Regions from separate parts of the Nocardia sp. NPDC050710 genome, predicted to be linked through region 1. Evidence: riboswitches for the same ligand, from Rfam matches in the RefSeq annotation. Region 1 holds a riboswitch; the other holds the start of a gene.
What was found. Region 1 has a riboswitch for S-adenosylmethionine ahead of AB0H61_RS19500 (rhodanese-like domain-containing protein). Riboswitches for the same ligand answer to the same signal wherever they lie in the genome.

Region 1 (6,027 bases):
GGGGTGGTTGCGGGCTCGGAAGTAGCCTCGGCCGAGGCGCGCGGGCCGGGTGGCGCAGACGGGCCGGTTGCCGGTCCGTGCGTGTCGAACTCCTCGGCGGCCTGCTGGCCACCGGAACGTGGGTAAGCGGCGCGTTCATCGCCCAGCAGCCGTTCGGCAACCGATTCGCCTGCGGCTCAACCCCATTGCCCTGGGCGGGCGCGTCTCACCTCTCGATGATCGGGAAGGGGATGGTGTCGTCGGGGACCGGGGTGGGGAGTTCGTCGCGACGCAGCGGGAGGGTGGGTTGTTCGGTGCGGTGCAGCGGGACCGTGGGGAGCGGGTCGGCGGCGGTGGCGCGTTCGTAGGCGGGGAGGCGGTAGAACGCGCGGGCATTGTCTTCGAGGACGGCGAACATATCGGTGCCGACCACGTCGCAGATGAGGTCCACGTCGGAGTCCTCGAAGGGGCGACCCGCTCGGGTGCCCGGGAGATCGGTGCCGAACATCAGGGCCTCGGGGTTGACGGTGTGGATGCGGCGCAGCGTGTCGGCGACGTTCATCGAGACGCGGCCGAATCCGGTTGCCTTGACGCGGGCGCCGCGGTCGACCAGGTCCAGCAGGTAGGGCAGGCCCTCATCGGACATGCCGAGATGGTCGATGGACAGGGCGGGGAGTTTGGAGATGACCGGCTGTAGCGAGGCGAGCATCTGACCGTCGATATAGACCTCGACATGCCAGCCGACCAGTTCGTGCGCGCGCAGCGCCTGCAATGTCATGCCGGTGATGTCGGCGGCCGCGCGCTTGAGGTTGAAGCGCAGCGCTCGCACCCCGATGCGGTCCAGCTCGATGATGTCGTCGTCGCTGGCGTCCAGGTCGAGCGTGGTTACCCCGACCCAGCCCGCACCCAGCTCCGCCAGCGCCGCCTTCAGATATGTCTGGTCGGTGCCTTGGAAGGAACCGCTGACCACCGCACCGCCACGGACGTCGAAGCGCGACATGCGCTTTCGATAGTCCGCGATGGTGTACAGGTCGGGCAGGTAGCCATCGTTCTCGGCCAGCGGGAACCGCGGGTCGAAGATGTGGAAATGGGCATCGAACACGTGAACAGAATGCCTCAGTAGCGGAGTTTCTGCTGCCGCAACGGTCGCCGAAATGGGACCGTTGCGGCCCGGGTGGATCAGACCTTGTGCGGTTCGCTGGCGCGCAGCATATCTTCGCGCTCGACGACCTTGACGCGTTCGCGGCCTTCGGGCTCGCCGAGGGCGCGCTCGTGTGCGTCGAGGCGGTACCAGCCCTGCCAGGTGGTGAACGGGATGCCCTTGCTCTCGAGGAACTCGGTGACGGCATCCAGTTCCGGCTGTTCGGCCGGGGTGAAGTTCTCGGCGTCGTCCAGCAGGCAGGCCACGGTCTCGTTGGCGTCGCCCTTGGTGTGGCCGATCAGGCCGACCGGGCCGCGCTTGATCCAGCCGGTGACGTATGTGGCGGGCATGTAGCGGGCCGCGCCGTCGGCATTCTCGTCGGCGATGACGCGTCCGGCCTCATTCGGCACGGTGCCCGCCTGATCGTCGAACGGCAGGTTGGTGATGTTCTGCGACAGGTAGCCGACCGCGCGGTACACGGCCTGGATGTCCCAGTCCTTGATCACGCCGGTGCCCTTGACGTTGCCGGTGCCGTCGAGCTGGGTGCGCTCGGTGCGCAGGCCGACGACCTTGCCGTTCTCGTCGCCGACGATTTCGGCGGGCGATTCGAAGAAGTGCAGGTACAGCTTGTGCGGCCGGTTGCCCTGGTCGCGGATCGCCCACTGCTCCAGCGTGTTGGCGACCATATCGACCTGTTTGGAGTGGCGGCGCGCGGCCTCGGAGCCCTCGTCGTAGTCGATGTCCTCGGGGTCGACGATGACCTCGATGGTCGGGGAGTGGTCGAGTTCGCGGAGTTCGAGGGGGGTGAACTTGGCCTGGGCGGGGCCGCGGCGTCCGAAGACGTGGACCTCGATGGCCTTGTTGTCCTTGAGTCCCTTGTAGACGTTCGGCGGGATCTCGGTCGGCAGCAGTTCGTCACCGGTCTTGGCCAGCACGCGGGCCACGTCGAGCGCGACATTGCCGACCCCGAGGACCGCGACCTTCTCCGCGTCCAGCGGCCAGCTGCGCGGCACATCGGGGTGTCCGTCGTACCAGGACACGAAGTCCGCGGCGCCGTAGGAGCCGTCCAGGCCGATGCCGGGGATATCCAGTGCGCGGTCGGCGTTGGCGCCGGTGGAGAAGATCACCGCGTCGTAGAAGCGACGCAGGTCGTCGAGGGTGATATCGGTGCCGTAGTCGATATTGCCGAGCAGGCGCACCTGCTCCTTGTCGAGCACCTTGTGCAGGGCGGTGATGATGCCCTTGATCCGCGGGTGGTCAGGTGCCACGCCGTAGCGGATCAGCCCGAAGGGTGCGGGCATGCGCTCGTACAGGTCGATGCTCACCTCGGCGTCGGACTTCATCAACGCGTCGGCGGCGTAGATACCGGCCGGTCCCGCGCCCACGATCGCAATGCGGAGCGGGCGGGCCGCCGCGGTGTGAGCGTCAGGCCCGGAGGAGGCAGCCTGCGTCACCACGGAGGGGCCGGGAACACCGCTCGTTGATGCTGCACTCTGTTCGGTCATCTCTTACGCGCACCTTATGGTCGAGAATTAATGGCGTCAGTTTTAGCTTAGGCTAAGCTGACGCGCCGCTTGCTTGCACCTCGCGATGCGGACGCTGGTGCTGCTGGCTCGTGGCTACACGGCCCCCAGGTCGCTACGACGGTGAGCTGTCGAATGGCTATGACAGCAGGTCGCATTCTCGCGATTCTATCGGTGGCGCGGCGAGCGACCTATCAGGGTGCCGTGAGCTGGGTGGATGCTATGCCTCCCAGCGGTGATGGCCAGCCCGCTCACATCATTATCGAGGGACCGTCCGGTCCGCGTTATCGCGCGGGCGTGGCGGTCCCGCCGCGCGAGACGGGGGTCGGCGTCGGATAACCACGCCGACCAGGGATCATCGGTATATGACCGAGCAGCGGCCCGACCCCGAGGGCGACGAAGCGATCGTGGTCGACCAGACCGATAAGCGCACCATGGTGCCGTTCATCGCGGCGGCGATTTTCGCCGCGATCGTGCTCGTCGCGATCGTGGCGGGCGGGCTGCTCTCGCCCGCTGAGAAAAATGTCACAGAAGCCGACCGGATCGCGGCGGCCGCGCGCAACTACGCGCAAGCGCGTGCGAACAGCGATCTCATGCCGCCGCCGGGCGCGGCCTGCGCGAGTTTCGACGAGAGCAAGTCGCCGCTGGCGGCTCAGTTCGGCACGGCGGCAACCGGAAAGTCCATCGAGGTCATTGAAATCGAGAATCCGACCGTCAACGGCGATCGGGCGAAGGCGACGGTGACCACCAAGGTCGATGGCCGCGAAGCGACCGCGACCTGGAACTTCACCCGGTCCGGCGATAAGTGGCTGGTCTGCGACTGACCGTCCGCGTGTCGCGAACCGATGTTTGACAGGGTGGCCGTCGCCCAGGCAATCTCAGTCCGTAGGTCATGAGAACCAGCGTCAAGCCCCGGCTGGCTGGTCGGCAACCCTCCTCCGCGGTGGGGTGCTCCGGGTGACGACCTGGCCGCGCACCGAACACAGGTGCGGCAAGTGCGGATTCACAGGAGGTTCGACATGAGTTATGCCGGTGACATCACCCCGCAGCAGGCGTGGGACATATTGCGGGACAACCCGGAAGCCGTATTGGTGGATGTGCGTACCGAGGCGGAATGGCGCTTCGTCGGCGTACCGGATACGAGCTCGATCGAGCGGCCGACCGTGCTGATCGAATGGGTCGACAGCAATGGCGCGCGCAACGCCGAGTTCGCCGATCAGCTGGGCAAGGCGCTCGACGGCCGCGGCCCGGAGGCGCCCGTCGTCTTCCTGTGTCGCTCCGGTCAGCGTTCGGCGCATGCGGCGACCGTCGCCACCCAGCTCGGCATCGCCCCGTCCTACAACGTGCTCGAGGGTTTCGAAGGCGCGCTCGACGCGTTCGGCCATCGCGGTAGTGAAGGGTGGCGTGCCCTCGGACTGCCCTGGCGGCAGTCGTGATCACCGGCGGCGCCTTCGACAAGCCGCTGCCGGAGGGCGTCGGCCCCGCGACCCTCGGTGTCCGCGGCGGTCTGCGGCGCTCCGGTTTCGAGGAGACCTCCGAAGCCCTGTATCTGACTTCCGGTTTCGTCTACGAAAGCGCCGAGGCGGCCGAGGCCGCGTTCACCGGCGAGGTCGAGCACTTCGTCTACTCCCGTTACGGCAACCCGACGGTGGCCATGTTCGAGGAGCGGATACGCCTGCTCGACGGCGCCGAAGCGTGTTTCGCGACCGCGAGCGGTATGTCGGCGGTATTCACCGCGCTCGGCGCACTGCTGGGCGCCGGCGATCGACTTGTGGCCGCGCGCAGCCTCTTCGGCTCCTGCTTCGTGGTGTGCAATGAGATCCTGCCGCGCTGGGGTGTGGAGACCGTCTTCGTCGACGGTGACGATCTGGACCAGTGGGAGCAGGCGCTGTCGGTGCCGACCCAGGCCGTTTTCTTCGAGACACCGGCCAATCCGATGCAGACCCTGGTCGACGTGCGCAAGGTCAGCGAGCTGGCGCACGCGGCGGGCGCGAAAGTGGTGCTGGACAACGTCTTCGCGACCCCGCTGTTGCAAAAGGGCTTCGATCTCGGCGCCGACGTGCTCGTCTACTCGGGCACCAAGCACATCGACGGTCAGGGCCGGGTGCTCGGCGGCGCCATTCTCGGCGCGCGGGACTACATCGACGGTCCGGTGAAAAACCTGATGCGCCATACCGGTCCGGCGCTGAGCCCGTTCAATGCGTGGACGCTGCTCAAGGGTCTGGAGACGATGCCGCTGCGGGTGCGGCACTCCACCGCGTCCGCGCTGAAGATCGCCCGGTTCCTGGAGGGCAACGATTCGGTCGGCTGGGTGCGTTACCCGTACCTGGAATCGCATCCGCAGTACGATCTGGCGACCAGTCAGATGAGCGGCGGCGGCACCGTGGTCACCTTCGAGCTCAACGCTCCCGCCGACGAGGCGAAGAAGCGGGCCTTCGAGGTGCTCAACCGGCTGCGGATCATCGACATCTCCAATAACCTCGGTGACTCCAAAACCCTGATCACCCACCCCGCCACCACAACTCACCGTGCCATGGGCCCGGAGGGGCGCGCCACGATCGGCCTGTCCGACGGTGTCCTCCGGATCTCCGTGGGTCTGGAAGATGTCGAGGATCTGCTCGGCGATCTCGACCACGCCCTGCGCTGAGATGCCGATGGCCGGGTCGCTCGACCCGGCCACGCCTTCCCGAGATGTGCAAAGCCCCCACCCTCGCCCGAAATCGGTTGGCGTGGGGCCTTTTTCGTACCCGGATTCAGCCGAGCGAGCGCAACCGCGGGCCGAGATCGCGCTCGAACAGCTCGAGGAAGCGCCGCTGATCATGGCCGGGGGCATGGAAGACCAGGTGGTTCAGCCCGGCATCCAGATACGGCTTGATCTGAGCGACGGCCTCGTCGGGATCGCTGGCGACGATCCAGCGCTTGGCGATCTGCTCGATGGGCAGCGCGTCGGCGGCGGCCTCCATTTCGATCGGATCGGTAATGCTGTGCTTCTGCTCCGGGGTCAGTGAGAGCGGGGCCCAGAAGCGCGTATTCTCCAGCGCCAGTTCGGGATCGGTGTCATAGGAGATCTTGATCTCGATCATCCGATCGAGATCGTCGACGCTGCGCCCGGCCTTGGCGGCGCCCTCCGCCACCGCGGGCATCAGCTTCTCGGTGTAGAGGTCCATACCCTTGCCCGAGGTGCAGATGAATCCGTCACCCGCGCGGCCGGCGTACCTGGCCACCAGCGGGCCGCCCGCGGCGATGTAGATCGGGATGCCGCCCTTGGGCACGTCGTAGATGGAGGCGCCGACGGTCTTGTAGTACTGGCCCTCGAAATCGGTGCGCTCACCGGTCCACAGGGCGCGCATCAGGTCGACCGCCTCGCGCAGCCGGGCGAAACGC
Region 2 (6,027 bases), on a different contig from region 1:
CCGGACACTCGCGCGAGGGCGCCGCACCCGGATCCCGGTCCGCGCGCCACACCCGAACGGATGCGGCGCGCGGACCCCGTGTCCCGGACTCAGACCGCCAGCGGAACCCTGGCGCCCTCTTCGGATCCCTCGATCAGATTCGCCGGCTTGTCCCGGATCATCAGCGCGATGACCGGAATGGCGGCCAGGAAGAAGCCCGCGCCGACGTAGAAGGCCACATCGTAGCTATGGATGGCGGCCTTGGCCGCGAGGTTGTCGACGGTCGGGTTGTTCAGCACGTAATCCTTGGCGACCTGCACCGAAATGGTGGTCAACAGGGCGGTGCCGACCGCGCCGCCGACCTGCTGGGCCGCATTCAGCAGCGCACTGGCCACACCGGAGTCCTCCTCCTCGACCTGGTGCAATGCCACGGCCTGCATGCCGACGAACAGCGGGCCCATGCCGAGCGCGATCAGCACCTGGGCGGGCAGCACGCTGACGGCGTAGCTGTCGCCGTAGCTGAGCTGAGCCAGCCAGACCAGGCCGAGTACGCCGAGCGCGGCGCCCGCCACCATCAGCGGGCGCGGGCCGAGCTTGGGCAGCAGCGCGCTGGTGACACCAGCGGAGATCGCGATACCCGCCGGGAAGGGCAGGAAGGCGACGCCCGCCTTCAGTGGCGTGTAGCCCAGCGTGTTCTGGAAGTAGAAGCTGAGGAACAAGAACATGGCGAACATCGCGATCGGGATCAGCAGTGCCGCGAGCAGCGCGCCACCCCGATTGATCTCACCCGGAATGCGCAGCGGCAACAACGGATTCGTCGAGCGCTGCTCGATGACGACGAATACGGCGAGCAGCGCGACACCGGCGGCGAGCAGCCCGAGGGTGCTGCCGGAGGTCCAGCCGTGCTCGGCGGCGCGGCTGAAGCCGTACACGATGGAGACCAAGCCGAGGGTCACGGTGACCGCGCCGGGTACGTCGTAGCCGCCGGTGCGTGGGGCGGGCACATCCCTGATCACGAAGGCCAGTGCGCCGACCAGCGCGAGGATCGCGATCGGGGTGTTCACCAGCAGTGTCCAGCGCCACGAGGCGTATTCGGTGAGCGCACCGCCCGCGATCAGGCCGATCGCGGCGCCACCGGCCGAGATGCCCGCGAAGACGGAGAAGGCCGTGGCCCGTTCACGCGCCTCGGTGAAGGTGACCGAGAGCAGCGACAGCGCGGCGGGTGCGAGCAGTGCGGCGAAGGCGCCCTGCAGGCCGCGGCCCGCGAACAGCTGGGCCCCGTTCTGCGCGAGACCGGCCAGCGCGGAGGCCGCGGCGAAGCCGATCAGGCCGATCATGAAGATGCGGCGACGGCCCAGGTAGTCCGCCATGCGGCCGCCGAGGAGCAGCAATCCGCCGAAGATCAGCGTGTAGGCGGTGAGCACCCATTGCGTATTGCCCTCGCTGATAGCGAGATCACGTTGTGCGAAGGGCAGCGCGATGGTCACGATGGTGGCATCCAGAACCACCATGAGCTGGGCCGACGCGATTACGGCCAGGGCCAGCCAGCGGGACGAGCCGCCCGGTTTCTCCAGTGCGTCGACCGCTACAGCGGTGTCGGTCATATCGGTCTCCTCATTCGAAGTACTGGGCTTTCGGATCAAGTGGGCCAATCCTGTCACTCTCAGACAATTGGCGTCAAGAGAAAAATGTCGCACTCAGACATTTGTCGGTTAGGGACATGAAAACAGCAGGTTGCGATAGAGTGTGAAGATGCTCGACTCATCGACGCCGATCGACGCGGAAGCCGGAGCCGACACCCTCGTGACCTGCCCGGCCACTGGCGGGCGCGCCGACCAGCCCACGGGCCTGCGCGAGCGCAAGAAGCAGCAGACCCGCGCGCGGATCATCGAGGTGGCGCTGGACCTGTGCGATACACAGGGCTTCGAGGCGACGACCGTCGAGCAGATCGCCAATACCGCCGACGTCTCGCCACGCACGGTGAACCGATACTTCGAGACCAAAGAAGACATCGTCCTCGGGCCGACCGAGGACTTCGGCAGGGCGGTCGCCGAGGCGCTGCGGGAGCAGTCCGGCGTCGAAAACGATCTGCACGCGCTGTGCAATGCCTTCCTTTACATGATCGACCTGGCCGCCAGCGGCCACGACACCATCTCGTTCCATCAGTTCCAGCAGATGCAGCGGATCGTCCGCAGCAGCCCGGCGGTCAACGCCCGCGCCCTCGAATACGGCGAGTCCAAGACCGCCGCGATCAGCTCCGCCCTCGCCGAACGCACCGGCAACACACCCGATGCCCTCCCGGTCCGGCTGGTGGTAGCGACCTGGCAGATGCTGTGTCATGTCGCGATGGCGGACTCGGAGGAAGTGATCGTCAACAGCGACCCCCGGACCGCGGCGCGCGCCGCACGCACGGCGGTACTCACCGCGTTCACCGAGCTCCGCCGCATCTGCGACACACCGCTGCGCACCGAGTCCACGTGACATTGCCAACGAAATTTCGGGCGTCGGCCTAGCTCCAGCTACCATGTCGTCAGGTCATGAGTGCCAGCGCCAAGCCCCGGCTCGCTGGTCGGCAACCCTCCAGCTGCGGTGGGGTGCTCCGGGTGATGACCGGGCTCTCGAAGGCCGAGAGCAAGCGCGCTGTTCAGGAGGATCCCGAAATGTCTTGTTGTCCGTCGCCCGCATCCAGATAAGACAGTCTGTCCGGCGAACAACCCCCTTTTGGAGCACGACATGAGTGACCCCATCGCGTCCGAGATCGATCCGGCCACCTGGTCTTTCGAGACCAAGCAGGTGCACGCGGGCCAGTCCCCGGATCAGAGCACCGGCGCCAGGGCCCTGCCCATCTACCAGACCACCTCGTACGCGTTCCGCGACACCGATCACGCCGCGGCGCTGTTCGGGCTGGCCGAGCCGGGCAATATCTATACCCGGATCATGAACCCCACCCAGGACGTGGTGGAACAGCGCATCGCCGCCCTGGAAGGCGGTGTGGCGGCGCTGCTGCTGGCCTCCGGGCAGGCCGCGGAAACCTACGCGATCCTCAACCTGGCCGCGGCGGGCGACCACATCGTCTCCAGCCCGCACCTCTACGGCGGCACCTACAACCTCTTCCACTACTCGTTGCCCAAGCTGGGCATCGAGGTCTCCTTCGTCGAGGACCCGGGCGATCCGGAGCAGTGGCGCGCCGCGATCCAGCCGAATACCAAGGCCTTCTACGGCGAGACCATCGCCAATCCGAGCAGCGCCGTCTTCGATATCCGCGGCATCGCCGAGGTCGCGCACGCGGCCGGGCTGCCGCTGATCGTGGACAACACCGTCGCCACCCCGTATCTGATTCAGCCGCTGGCGCACGGCGCCGATATCGTCGTGCACTCGGCGACCAAGTACCTGGGCGGGCACGGCGCCGCGGTCGCGGGCGTGATCGTGGACGGCGGCAGCTTCGACTGGACGGTGCGCGACGCGAACGGCGAATCCCGCTTCCCCGGCTTCACCACCCCGGACCCGAGCTACCACGGCGCCGTCTTCGCCGATCTCGGCGCGCCCGCCTACGCCCTGAAGGCCCGGGTGCAGTTGCTGCGCGATCTGGGCGCCGCGGTCTCGCCGTTCAACGCGTTCCTGATCGCGCAGGGCATCGAGACGCTGAGCCTGCGGCTGGAGCGGCATGTCTCCAACGCCGAGGCGGTGGCCGAGTTCCTCGCGAACCACCCGGATGTCGAGGCGGTCTTCTACGCGGGACTGCCCACGTCGCCATGGTACGAGCGCGCCAAGGAGCTGGCGCCGAAGGGCGCGGGCGCGATCGTCGCGTTCGAACTGCGCGGCGGCGTCGATGCGGGCAAGAAGTTCGTGGACGCGTTAGCCCTGCACAGCCATGTCGCTAACATCGGGGATGTGCGTTCTCTCGTGATCCACCCGGCGTCGACGACGCACTCACAGCTGACACCCGAGGAGCAGGCGGCCTCCGGGGTCACGCCGGGGCTGATCAGGCTGGCCGTCGGCATCGAGGGAATCGACGACATTCTGGCCGATCTGCGGGCCGGTTTCGCGGCGGCGACGACGTGACCGTGAGCACCGAGCGGAGCACCGCCCGCCCAGCGACCGGGGTGGCATTACTGCCACCGCCGGACGGGCGGCTGGGCATGATCGCGATCGGGGATGTGCTGCTGGAGAATGGCGCGGTCGTCCCCGACGCGCACCTCGCGGTGCAGCGCTGGGGCGAGCTCTCCCCCACGTTGGACAATGTGGTGCTGGTCGAGCACGCGCTGACCGGTGACTCGCACGTGGTCGGGGAGCCCGACGACATCCACCCGCTGCCCGGCTGGTGGGACGGCATGGTCGGCCCCGGTGCGCCGGTGGATACCGACGAGTGGTGTGTGATCGCGACCAATGTGCTCGGCGGCTGTAAGGGCAGCACCGGGCCGTCGTCGCTGGCGCCGGACGGCAAGCCGTGGGGCCCGAGGTTCCCGGAGATCTCCATCCGCGATCAGGTGACCGCGGAGATCGCTTTGATGCGGTTGCTCGGCATCGACCGGCTGGCCGCGGTGGTCGGCGGGTCGATGGGCGGTATGCGGGTGCTGGAGTGGATGGTCGGCGCCCCGGAGCGGGTCGCGGCGGCGCTGGTGCTCGCGGTCGGTGCGCGCGCCACCGCCGACCAGATCGGCACCCAGACCACCCAGATCGCCGCTATCCAGTCCGATCCGGACTGGCAGGGCGGCAATTACCACGACACCGACCGTGCCCCCATGGCGGGCATGGGCATCGCGCGGCGCATCGCGCACCTGACCTACCGCACCGAGGCCGAACTGGACCACCGCTTCGAGAACCACGCGCAGGGCGAGGAGGATCCGTGGCGAGGCGGCCGCTACGCGGTCCAGAGCTACCTGGACCACCAGGCCGAAAAGCTTTGCGGCCGTTTCGATCCGGCCACCTACGTGCTACTCACCGAGGCGATGAACCGGCACGATATCGGTCGCGGTCGCGGCGGTGTCGCGGCGGCGCTGGCCGCCACCACGGTGCCGTGCGTGGTGGGCGGCGTGGACTCCGACCGGCTGTACCCGTTGCGCACGCAGCAGGAGCTCGCCGACGGGCTGCCGGGGTGCGAGAGGCTGGAGGTCGTGCACTCCAGGGACGGGCACGACGGGTTCCTGACCGAGGCGGCGGCGGTGTCCAAACTGCTGATCGAAACCATGCGGCTGGCCCGCGAACATCGCTGAGCGACAACCGTTCGACGGCCGCTCGCGTCCCTACCCGGCCGACGGACCGACCAGCAGCTGCACCACGGTGCTGACGAACCCTTCGATGCGTTCGCGCGGGTATTCCCCGGGTTCGTTGATCGCGAGCCTGCCCAGCATTTCGGCGATGGTCAGCAGTGAGTTGGTCAGCAGCGCGGAATCCATTCCGGCCCACCGCGGCTGTACCGCGATACCCATCCGCACCAGCGCCTCGGCCTGATCGAAGATACTGGCGCGCGAATTACCCAGCGCCTCACGGTATTCGCCGGGGGCGCGATCCGGGGCGGCGAGGATGAGCCGCCAGCGGGTCGGATTCTCCAGCGCCACACCGACGAATGCCTCGATCGTCGCCGATGCCGCAACCACCGGGTCGGCGCCCATCAGATCGGTCGGTAGCGTTTCAGCGACCTGTTCCAGCCCCCGCTGCTGCTCCCGATCCAGCAGTGCCGCAACCAATTCGGCGCGAGTCTTGAAGACGGTGTAGAGCACCGGCTTGCCGACACCCGCTTCCTGCGCGACCGCCTCCATGCTCAGCTCGTGCAATTCCACTCGACCCAGCACGGTATAGGCGGCGTCGAGCAGCTGTTCCCGGCGCTCCTGCGGCGGCAGACGCGGCGCATAACGCCGTCGCGGCCGGTCCGGCGGGGTGCGCGATGTGGTCACGGCCGTCTCACCTCCATCGGTCCATCCTGACAGCCGCGGCCGCGGATACCGAATCCGTCCATCGCAAATCCTACGCAGCCGTTGTATTGATCATCACCAATTGCTACGGTTGCGTTGTATTCACCGCCGACGGGTGCCACTGTCGATCGTGCGC

Region 2: it holds a riboswitch for S-adenosylmethionine, as region 1 does, so the genes downstream of both, AB0H61_RS07320 (bifunctional o-acetylhomoserine/o-acetylserine sulfhydrylase) here and AB0H61_RS19500 (rhodanese-like domain-containing protein) in region 1, are expected to answer to the same signal.

Annotation. Positions count from the first base shown of each region.
Region 1 is NZ_JBFAHV010000010.1:135,983-142,009, reverse strand. It holds gene AB0H61_RS19515 (amidohydrolase family protein) at 206-1,081, opposite strand; gene AB0H61_RS19510 (FAD-dependent oxidoreductase) at 1,159-2,625, opposite strand; gene AB0H61_RS19505 (hypothetical protein) at 3,009-3,467, shown strand; SAM riboswitch class IV at 3,532-3,647, shown strand; gene AB0H61_RS19500 (rhodanese-like domain-containing protein) at 3,663-4,079, shown strand; gene AB0H61_RS19495 (O-succinylhomoserine sulfhydrylase) at 4,076-5,290, shown strand; gene fgd (glucose-6-phosphate dehydrogenase (coenzyme-F420)) at 5,397-6,027, opposite strand, start outside.
Region 2 is NZ_JBFAHV010000002.1:349,922-355,948, reverse strand. It holds gene AB0H61_RS07330 (MFS transporter) at 90-1,583, opposite strand; gene AB0H61_RS07325 (helix-turn-helix domain-containing protein) at 1,732-2,460, shown strand; SAM riboswitch class IV at 2,513-2,623, shown strand; gene AB0H61_RS07320 (bifunctional o-acetylhomoserine/o-acetylserine sulfhydrylase) at 2,713-4,041, shown strand; gene AB0H61_RS07315 (homoserine O-acetyltransferase) at 4,038-5,192, shown strand; gene AB0H61_RS07310 (TetR/AcrR family transcriptional regulator) at 5,223-5,873, opposite strand.